Regions from separate parts of the Staphylococcus saccharolyticus genome, predicted to be linked through region 2. Evidence: riboswitches for the same ligand, from Rfam matches in the RefSeq annotation. Region 2 holds a riboswitch; the other holds the start of a gene.
The links. Region 2 has a riboswitch for thiamine pyrophosphate ahead of tenA (thiaminase II). Riboswitches for the same ligand answer to the same signal wherever they lie in the genome.
Positions count from the first base shown of each region.

Region 1 (4,986 bases), 600 kb from region 2:
GTTGTTTCATAATTGACGTTATCTAAGCCATCAATTGGAGGTATAAATGGCTTAACTTCCAGTAGCCAAAATAATGTCATTGGCTTAATATGTGTTCTGATTCACTTGAACTTTCAAATCTTTAGTGACTTGCGCTTCACCTTCAATATAAGCAACTTTGTTTTTCTTTAGTAATTGCTTAACACCACCTGTAAGTGTTTAGACCACTTGTTTTTTCGTTGCACAAATTGAGAGAAATCTATATTCAATTCTTTCGTTGTAATTCCCCAATCCTTTGCGGTATGGATATCGTGAACTTTTTGACCATGTTCTAATAATGTTTTAGATGGTATACATCCAACGTTTAAGCACGTACCACCTGCATTATTCTTTTCAATAACTGCTACTTTTTCCCAAGTTGTGCAGCTCGAATTGCTGACACGTAACCTCCTGGTCCCGCTCCAATCACTATCAAATCATACGATTCACTCATAACTGAATGCCTCCTTCCCATAAAACATTATCGCTAAAGCACCCCAACATTACTTCTAAAATATGAGAAATAAGAGAGTAACAACTATTGTAAGCGCTTTCTTATTCACTTAATTTCATTTTACTTCATACATTTTGAATTTTCAAACGATTGAGTGTTATAATTTATTAAATATTTATAAACATTTCTCATATAAACTTTAATTATTAATAAATGTAAATCTTTATCACCCTTCTTCTTAAAAAATCTGTACATCTTTGCACGATAAGACTATGATTGAGATGTAAAAAAAGTGTAATTTGAGAAAGAGGGAGATGATGAAATGGGACATACGGTAAAGTACAGTAAATTTATTCTTCCAATCGTCGTAGGTTTAATCATTTGTGCATTAACACCATTTAAACCTGATGCCTTAAACAATCAATCTTGGTACATGTTAACAATTTTTGTTTCAACAATTATTGCATGTATCACTCAACCAATGACAATCGGTGCCGTCTCTATTGTTGGTTTTACTTTCATGATTTTTATAGGTGTTGCTAATACTAAAACAGCGGTTCAAGGGTTTGGTAATAGTAGTATTTGGCTCATAGCAACGGCATTTTTCATTTCTAGAGGATTTGTTAAAACAGGGCTAGGACGACGTATTGCGCTACAATTTGTCAAATTATTCGGTAAGAAGACGTTGGGATTAGCTTACTCTTTAGTAGGTGTAGATCTAATTTTAGCTCCGGTAACACCAAGTAATACGGCACGTGCAGGCGGTATTATGTTTCCAATCATTAAATCCCTCTCGGAATCTTTTGGTTCATCACCTAAAGATGGTACTGAAAGAAAAATGGGTGCATTTTTAATCTTTACTGAATTCCAAGGTAACTTAATCACTGCTGCCATGTTTTTAACTGCTATGGCTGGTAATCCAATTGCGCAAAGCCTAGCAGAAAAGACCGTTCACGTTCAAATTACCTGGATGAACTGGTTTATCGCAGCGATAGTGCCTGGATTAATTTCATTAATTATAGTGCCATTGATTATTTATAAAGTGTATCCACCTGCCGTCAAAGAAACCCCTAATGCTAAAAAATGGGCGACAGAACAACTAGAAGGCATGGGTTCTATGTCTAGAGCAGAGAAATTTATGATTGGTATCTTCATTGTTGCATTGGCACTGTGGGTGTTTGGTAGTTTCTTAAATATTGATGCAACACTTACTGCTTTCATCGCCTTATCATTATTATTACTTACAGGTGTATTAAGTTGGAAAGATATTTTAAATGAAACAGGCGCATGGAATACCCTTGTATGGTTCTCAGTACTTGTATTAATGGCTGATCAATTAAACAAGTTAGGATTTATTCCATGGTTAAGTAAGATAATTGCGCAAAGTTTAGGTGGCTTCAGTTGGCCAATCGTCTTAGTATTACTCATCCTATTCTACTTCTACTCACATTATTTATTTGCAAGTGCAACAGCACATATAAGCGCAATGTACGCCGCTTTACTTGGTGTGGCAGTTACAGCAGGAGCACCACCAGTGTTCAGTGCATTAATGCTAGGATTCTTTGGAAACTTACTTGCATCAACAACACACTATAGTAGTGGTCCAGCACCTATACTTTATACAGCTGGTTATGTCACTCAGAAACGTTGGTGGCTCATGAACATCGTTCTTGGTTTCATATACTTCATCATTTGGATTGGTATTGGTTCATTATGGATGAAACTCATTGGCATGATGTAAATGAAGTTAGCTTGGTTTAATGCTAATAGAGTATATGATAGGCTGGCGTTGAAAAACGTTATCTTATTTTTTTACAATATTCTTCTTTACTATGTGTTTTATTTTTTATTAAATACATCTGTGTTATTCTGTAATTAGAATAGAATGTATCATTAGGGGTGCAATTAAATTTGCTGAGAGAAAGGCTACTTTCAACCCTCGAACCTGTTGGTTAAAACCAGCGTAGGAAAGTGAACGATAATTGCTAATTTCTTTGATAATTCACTTTTTTGCGCAAAAAATGAGTTACTGGAGGATTTTTTTATGGACAAATTAACTGTAGGTTTAGAATGGTTTTTAAATCCTGACCATATGCCGTAATCATAGGTCTCGAAAAAGGATGGTTTAAAGAAGAATCATTAGAAATTGAAATGATTGAACCGAAAGAACACTTTGATGCACTAGACGAAATCGAAAATGGCACAATGGACATTGCGATTACCGAACCTATTCATTTAGTTCAGATAGAGCAAATAACCAAAATGTGATTGGTTTTGCCAGATATCTCCACACGAATGGTGGCATTATGTATAACAAAGATAAAGACATCACACGACCTAAAGATTTAATTGGCAAACGGCTTCAATACCCTGGCGCGCCTGGTCCAGATGGTACTGCCATTGCAAAAACAATGATTGAAGCTGACGGCGGCACTTTTAAGAAAGGTTATCTTACACCAGTCAATAACAGCTTTTACCATACCGATGCACTTTTAAATGATAAAGCTGATGCAGCAACACTTGTTTTTGAAAACTTTGAAATTCTCGAAGCAAAAAGTCAAGGACTCAACGTAGATTATTTTTCATTAAAAAACTATAATGTTCCAGATTTCTGTCAGCTTATTTTTATTACAACACCTGAGAAGCTAGCTACTTATGAAAGCAAACTCAAAAGATTGATTAAAGTTACTCAAAAAGCTACTCATTACATCAATCATCATTTAGAAGATGCGATTGATATCTATTCTATGTTTACTCAAACAGATGTTACAAACCAATTAAATAAAGACACAATCAAAGCAACAGCTCAATGTTTTACAAACGATTTATCTATGAGTTCTGATTACTACAATGATTTACAATTATGGCTTAAAGAGGTTAATGAAATCAAAGTCCCTATCACTCCTAGTTTATATTTTACTAATCAATTATTGTTTAGTAGATATATGAAATTATCAAACACACCTTCACTATATTTAAATGATGTACACCCCAAAAATCGGACTCACGATCATCTAACTTAATGGCGTGCACGTCAAAACATGTGAAGGTGTGTTTGATTTATTATTTAAAAATTGGATTTTTCTTAATATTAATATATTGAGAAATGCTATATAAAATAATACCTATCCATATGAAAATAAAAGTAATGAATTGATCAACGTTAAATTGCTCTTTAAAGACAAAAATACCTAATACAAACATAATTGTTGGACCTACATATTGAATGAATCCAGTGAGTGATAACGGAATTCGCTTTGCACCTGCTGAGAATAAAATCAATGGTATTGCGGTAATCGCACCTGAAAAAAGAAGCCAAAATGATGACATATTTAATCCAAATGTTATGTGATGCTGTTGCCATAAATAAATCACATAAATGAGTCCTGCTGGTGCCGTGACTACACATTCGATTGTGATACTACTGATGGCATCGATATGTACGATCTTTTTAAGTAGTCCATAAATTCCAAAAGAAAATGCTAATATTAGTGAAACATATGGAAACTCCCCAATTTTTATTGTCATATAAAGCACGCCTATTAATGCAAAGATGATGGCTAACCATTCAAATTTATTAAATCTTTCTTTTAAAAATATGAGTGCCAAGACGATACTCACTAGCGGGTTAATGTAGTAACCTAGGCTAGATTGTAGTACGTGACCATTAGATACGGCCCAAATGAACGTCCCCCAATTTACTGTAATAACATAGCCCGCAACTATGATAGCTATAAGCTGAATAGGGTGCGACACTATTTGATTGATATCTCTAAAGAAGGCATTTCTTTGATTTTTACCTATGATAAGCACAAAAATCATAAATATAACTGAAAAAATAATACGAAATGCTAAAATTTCAAAAGCGCCTATTTCGTCAATTAAATGCCAATATATAGGCAGAATGCCCCATAGTATATATGCACTTAAAGCTAAAAATATTCCTTTTTTATACTCCGAAGACATTATTAACCCTCTCTCATTATTAGTCATTAAAAAATAAGCCTTATTTCAGCTCATTAAAAGTTCCGTAATCAATTCTACTAATAAAATAAAACGATTCACACAAATCTGTTTGTGCACTGTGCTTTACTTTATTAAAGCTTTTAAGTGTGTATTTAGAAATGTACATTATTTTCAACTGTGGTACAATCATTACCCACCGAAAAATAAATCAATAAAATCACTTGTACGATTTTTACTTTGTTTGTAAAACTCTGTATAACCGCATTTAGTGCATGTAGATTGTAACAAAATGATTATGTTGTATATCAAACATCTTTGATAATCCTGAGCCAGTTGCCGATAATGTTCCCTTTTCAATTTCTGTATGATCGCATTTGACACACCCTTTTTCTTCAGTCAAAACAATCATTCCTTTCATTCATTTCATTACTTTTTTATTTTAACACGCTTCAATATAGTTAACATATTTTAAATTTTTGAAGTTTGTATCGTACATTATTTATTTTTTATACAACACTATTGTCACCTTTCCTTACAAATATTCGCTT
Region 1 is NZ_UHDZ01000001.1:207,249-212,234, reverse strand. Features, by position in the region: partial or broken gene lpdA (dihydrolipoyl dehydrogenase) at 1-472, opposite strand, end outside; gene DYE57_RS00840 (anion permease) at 795-2,213, shown strand; TPP riboswitch at 2,358-2,459, shown strand; partial or broken gene DYE57_RS00835 (ABC transporter substrate-binding protein) at 2,517-3,423, shown strand; gene rarD (EamA family transporter RarD) at 3,536-4,438, opposite strand; partial or broken gene DYE57_RS00825 (zinc ribbon domain-containing protein) at 4,628-4,847, opposite strand.
Region 1: linked by a shared signal. The riboswitch ahead of DYE57_RS00835 (ABC transporter substrate-binding protein) and the one ahead of tenA (thiaminase II) in region 2 are both predicted to bind thiamine pyrophosphate.

Region 2 (4,986 bases):
GCTGAATTTAGAAGAATGAATGCTAACATAAGTGTAGAGGGAAGAAGTGCTAAAATAGAAGGTAAGAGTCAATTACAAGGTGCTCAAGTTAAAGCTACAGATTTAAGAGCTGCAGCAGCTTTAATTTTAGCAGGTTTAGTTGCAGATGGTATAACCCAAGTGACTGAATTAAAACATCTTGATAGAGGATATGTTAATTTGCACGGAAAATTAAAACATCTTGGTGCAGATATTCAACGTGTAAATGATTAAATTTTAATCATTATAGCTTTAAATATTGGAGGTTTAACAAGAATGGAAACAATTTTTGACTACAATCAGATTAAACAAATTATCCCTCATAGACAACCTTTTTTATTGATTGATAAAATAGTGGAATACGAAGAAGGAAAGCGCTGTGTTGGATTAAAACAAGTTTCAGGTAATGAACCATTCTTTCAAGGTCATTTTCCTGATTATGCAGTTATGCCAGGTGTCTTAATTACAGAAGCCTTAGCTCAAACTGGCGCTGTGGCAATGTTAAATAATGAAGAGAATAAAGATAAAATTGCATTGTTTGCTGGGATTGACAAATGTCGTTTTAAAAAACAAGTCACACCTGGAGACACTTTAATGCTTGAGGTCGAAATCACTAAGATAAAAGGACCAATTGGTAAAGGAACAGCCAAAGCAACCATTGATGGTCAAATAGCTTGTAGTTGTGAGCTTACTTTTGCAATTCAAGATGCGTAGTTTTAGATATTTAAAATAAAGAGCCTGGGACATCAACCATTGTCCTAGGTATTTTTACATATTGACAGTCTATGATTGAATTAAAAATGCGCTTATATCAAGCTTTATCCAACTATAGTCCGGTACTCCAACATAGAGAATTTCATACAGAAATCCTACAGACAAAGCAAGTTGGGGTTACATTATGGGGGACAACGAAGTCAATACGAATTCTGTTCCGCTCTCTCATTATTGTTATCTTTCAAATTGTTCATCTTTCAAATTGTTCATCTTTCAATTTTGGTTTCGATTGCATCATTCGATTAAACGTTTTTTTAAGTTCATCTCCAGTTAATCCATCATCTACTAACTCTTCTAATAAGATTTCCGCATAAACTTGTCTAAGGGTATAAATATGGCATTCAAAGACGACTGACATAGTATATTTAAATGTATTAACGTTTTTAACAGTTGCATCAAATAAAGCAGGATCATTTGCAGTTCTTGTAATAACTACTCTAATATCTAAAAGCTTTTCTTGGTCCATATAATTTTTAAATGTTTCATAATGTTCATTTGAAATGACTATTTCCAACAGCCAGCCAGTGCCACTGCTTTCTTTATTTATGATAACACCATCCTCGATTGCATATTCAGACACACCACCATGGTCATTTACAATCTGAAATCGTACCGCTTTGAACGTTTTCATCTTTTCACATCCCAAATGTTTTTTTATATACAATAAATCAAATGATTAGCACATATTAGTTCAGTAATTAACTTTTTTCTTTAAATATATCAAAAATTAACTATAAATAGCTATCTATTTTAAAACAATTGTCACTTTGACCAAACTATATATGCTTGCTTATGATGTATTACAAGAAGGAGGTGACATATGCTAAATAAAATCGTAATAGTTGGTAGACTAACTAAAGATGCACAAATTTATGAGAAGGAGGAAAGTAAAGTAGCGACATTTTGCGTCGCCACTGAAAGAAATTATAAAGATGAAAATAATGAAATATCAAGTGATTATTTAATATGTAAAGCTTTTGGTAAAACTGCCACTAACATTGAAAAGTACACATCTCAAGGCACACTCGTAGGTATAACTGGTCAAATGCGTTCTAGAAAATATGAAAAAGAAGGACAGACGCATTTTGTAACTGAATTATACGTGGAAACTATAAAATTTATGTCCCCTAAAATGAAAAACAACGACAACCCCCTTGATAATCAATTTAACGAAAACGCTTATCAGTCAGTCGAATTAGAAATTATGAATATTTAAATGAATTAACTCTTCCTTAAACTCCATCCTATTTTTAATAAATTAATTTATCCTTTTCTTTCAATTATACTCATGCGACCAGCTTTAATAAGTATTTATTAAAGAAATGGTCGCTTAAATTTTAAAAAAGCTAATGTCTGTATAATTATCTGACAAATTTCATTTACATTACAATTGTGTTTAATAATTAAGACAGAAAAAAACTATTATGACAGTTTTGAGGTTGGTTTTATACTAATTTTATACAATTTTTTAATGTAATTCGAGTGTAAAAAAGTGATGGTTTTTTTTATTTCTCTGTAACCTACACTGATTTTTCAGATGTTACAGTAGTATTTGTAAATTAGTTAAGAAAACAAATCACTTTTAGGAGGATTTTTAATAATGAAAAAGACAATTATTGCATCATCACTAGCAGTAGGATTAGGCGTTGTAGCAGGAAACGCTGGTCACGACGCACACGCAAGTGAAGCAACAAATGTAGATAAAGCAGAATTAGCTCAAAAAGCACAAACAAATGATCAATCATTAAATGAAAGCCCTATTCAACAAGGTGCTTATAATATCAATTTTGACTATAACGGTTACACATACCACTTTGAATCAGATGGTTCAAACTGGAGTTGGAGTTATGAAGGTTCTGGTCAATCAACTCCAGCACATGAAGATGTAAGTGAACAACCAACACCTTCAAATAATCAAGCATCAGTGCAAGAAGTTAGTTCACAACAACCATCAACTCAAGTATCTGCTCCACAAACTGAGCAAACTCAACAACCCCAAACTCAATCAACTACTGCATCAAGCAAAGCTTCAAGTGGTTCATCTGTAAATGTTAACTCACATTTACAACAAATTGCTCAACGTGAATCAGGTGGCGACATTCATGCAATTAATCCATCTTCAGGTGCAGCAGGTAAATATCAATTCTTACAATCTACATGGGATTCAGTAGCTCCAAGTGAATATAAAGGTCAATCACCAGCTAACGCTCCAGAAAGCGTTCAAGATGCTGCTGCAGTTAAGTTATATAACTCAGCGGGTGCTAACCAATGGGTTACTGCTTAATTTAGAATCTTAATTTTAACCATCTTCTCAATAGAGGAAGATGGTTTTTTATTGCTTAGTTTTACTATACGTTTCATTTGATTGATTTATATGTAATCGTTTGCTATTGTGGTAAGTGAAATAAATAATCCATATAACTACTAGGGGAGCCATATGGCTGAGATGTTGATATTCAGACCCTTATAAACCTGATTTGGTTAGTACCAACGTAGGAAAGTAGTCATAATCAAATATGCATCTTTATGCCTTGATCGCGCTACTTTTCATTGTTGGAAAGTAGTTTTTTTATTATCCAAGGAGGCTTTTTATGACATTTTCAAAAGAATTAAGGGATGCAGCACAACCAATTATTGAAGATATTTATAATGATGGATTTATCCAGGATTTGTTAGTTGGGAAGCTATCTAAGCAGGCTGTTAGACAATACCTAAGAGCAGATGCGTCTTATTTAAAAGAGTTTACAAACTTATATGCATTACTTATACCTAAAGTTCATACTATGAAAGATGTAAAATTCTTAGTTGAACAAATTGAATTTATGTTAGAAGGTGAAGTTGAAGCGCATGAATTTTTAGCTGATTACATTAAAGAGTCATATAATGAAATTGTTAAGAAAAAAGTTTGGCCACCAAGTGGAGATCATTATATTAAACATATGTATTATAATGCCTTTGTTCATGAAAATGCTGCATATACTATTGCAGCAATGGCTTCATGTCCATATGTTTATGCGGTAATTGGTAAACGTGCGATTAAGGACTCTAGACTTAATAAAGAATCGGTGACTTCAAACTGGTTTAAATTTTACAGCACTGAGATGGATGAGTTAGTAGAGGTTTTCAATCAGTTAATGGACAGATTAACTGTAAATTGTACTGAAAAACAAAAAGCTGAAATTAAAGAAAACTTTTTACAAAGTACAATTCATGAACGTCATTTCTTTAATATGGCTTATATAGATGAAAAGTGGCAATATGAAGGCGATAAAAATGAATAAACCTAAAATTGCTTTAACTATAGCAGGTACTGATCCAACTGGTGGAGCTGGTGTAACGGCAGATTTAAAATCATTTCACTCTTGTGGAGTATATGGAATGGCAACGATAACGAGTATTGTAGCTCAAAATACGTTAGGTGTACAACATATTCATAATTTAGAGACATCTTGGGTTAAAGAACAGCTGGATAGTATATTTAGTGATGAATTGCCACAAGCAATTAAAACAGGAATGATTGCTACAAAAGAAACGATGGAACTTATCCGAGATTACTTATCCACTCATGCAGATATTCCATATGTGTTAGATCCCGTGATGCTAGCTAAAAGTGGAGATTCACTTATGGATGATGACACTAAAGATCATTTACAATCTACATTATTACCATTAGCAGATGTTGTTACACCAAATATTCCTGAAGCTGAAGAAATAACTGGTTTAACGATTAATGATGAAGACAGTATGCGTCAGGTTGGTTCTATTTTTATAAATGAAATCGGCAGCAAAGGTGTTGTGATCAAAGGTGGACATTCAGCTGATTTAAATAAAGCAAAAGATTTCTTATTTACTGCAGATGATGTTTTTATATTTGAAAATAAACGCTTTGATACAAGACATACACATGGTACTGGTTGTACATTTTCTGCAGTTATAGCGGCAGAGCTTGCTAAAGGACGTTCAATATACCAAGCGGTTAAAAAAGCCAAAGAATTCATTTCACTTAGTATCGAATATACACCAGAAATTGGTAATGGTAGAGGTCCAGTAAATCATTTTGCATATATGAAAAAGGAAGGGTTAGATGATGAATAAATTAGAACAAATACGTATAGACAATCCACTTATTATTTGTTACACCAATGACGTGGTAAAGAACTTTACAGCAAATGGCTTGCTAAGTTTGGGGGCTAG
Region 2 is NZ_UHDZ01000001.1:811,995-816,980, forward strand. Features, by position in the region: gene murA (UDP-N-acetylglucosamine 1-carboxyvinyltransferase) at 1-252, shown strand, start outside; gene fabZ (3-hydroxyacyl-ACP dehydratase FabZ) at 295-732, shown strand; gene DYE57_RS03855 (YwpF-like family protein) at 983-1,423, opposite strand; gene DYE57_RS03860 (single-stranded DNA-binding protein) at 1,613-2,008, shown strand; gene DYE57_RS03865 (transglycosylase family protein) at 2,393-3,076, shown strand; TPP riboswitch at 3,209-3,308, shown strand; gene tenA (thiaminase II) at 3,384-4,073, shown strand; gene thiD (bifunctional hydroxymethylpyrimidine kinase/phosphomethylpyrimidine kinase) at 4,066-4,887, shown strand; gene thiM (hydroxyethylthiazole kinase) at 4,880-4,986, shown strand, end outside.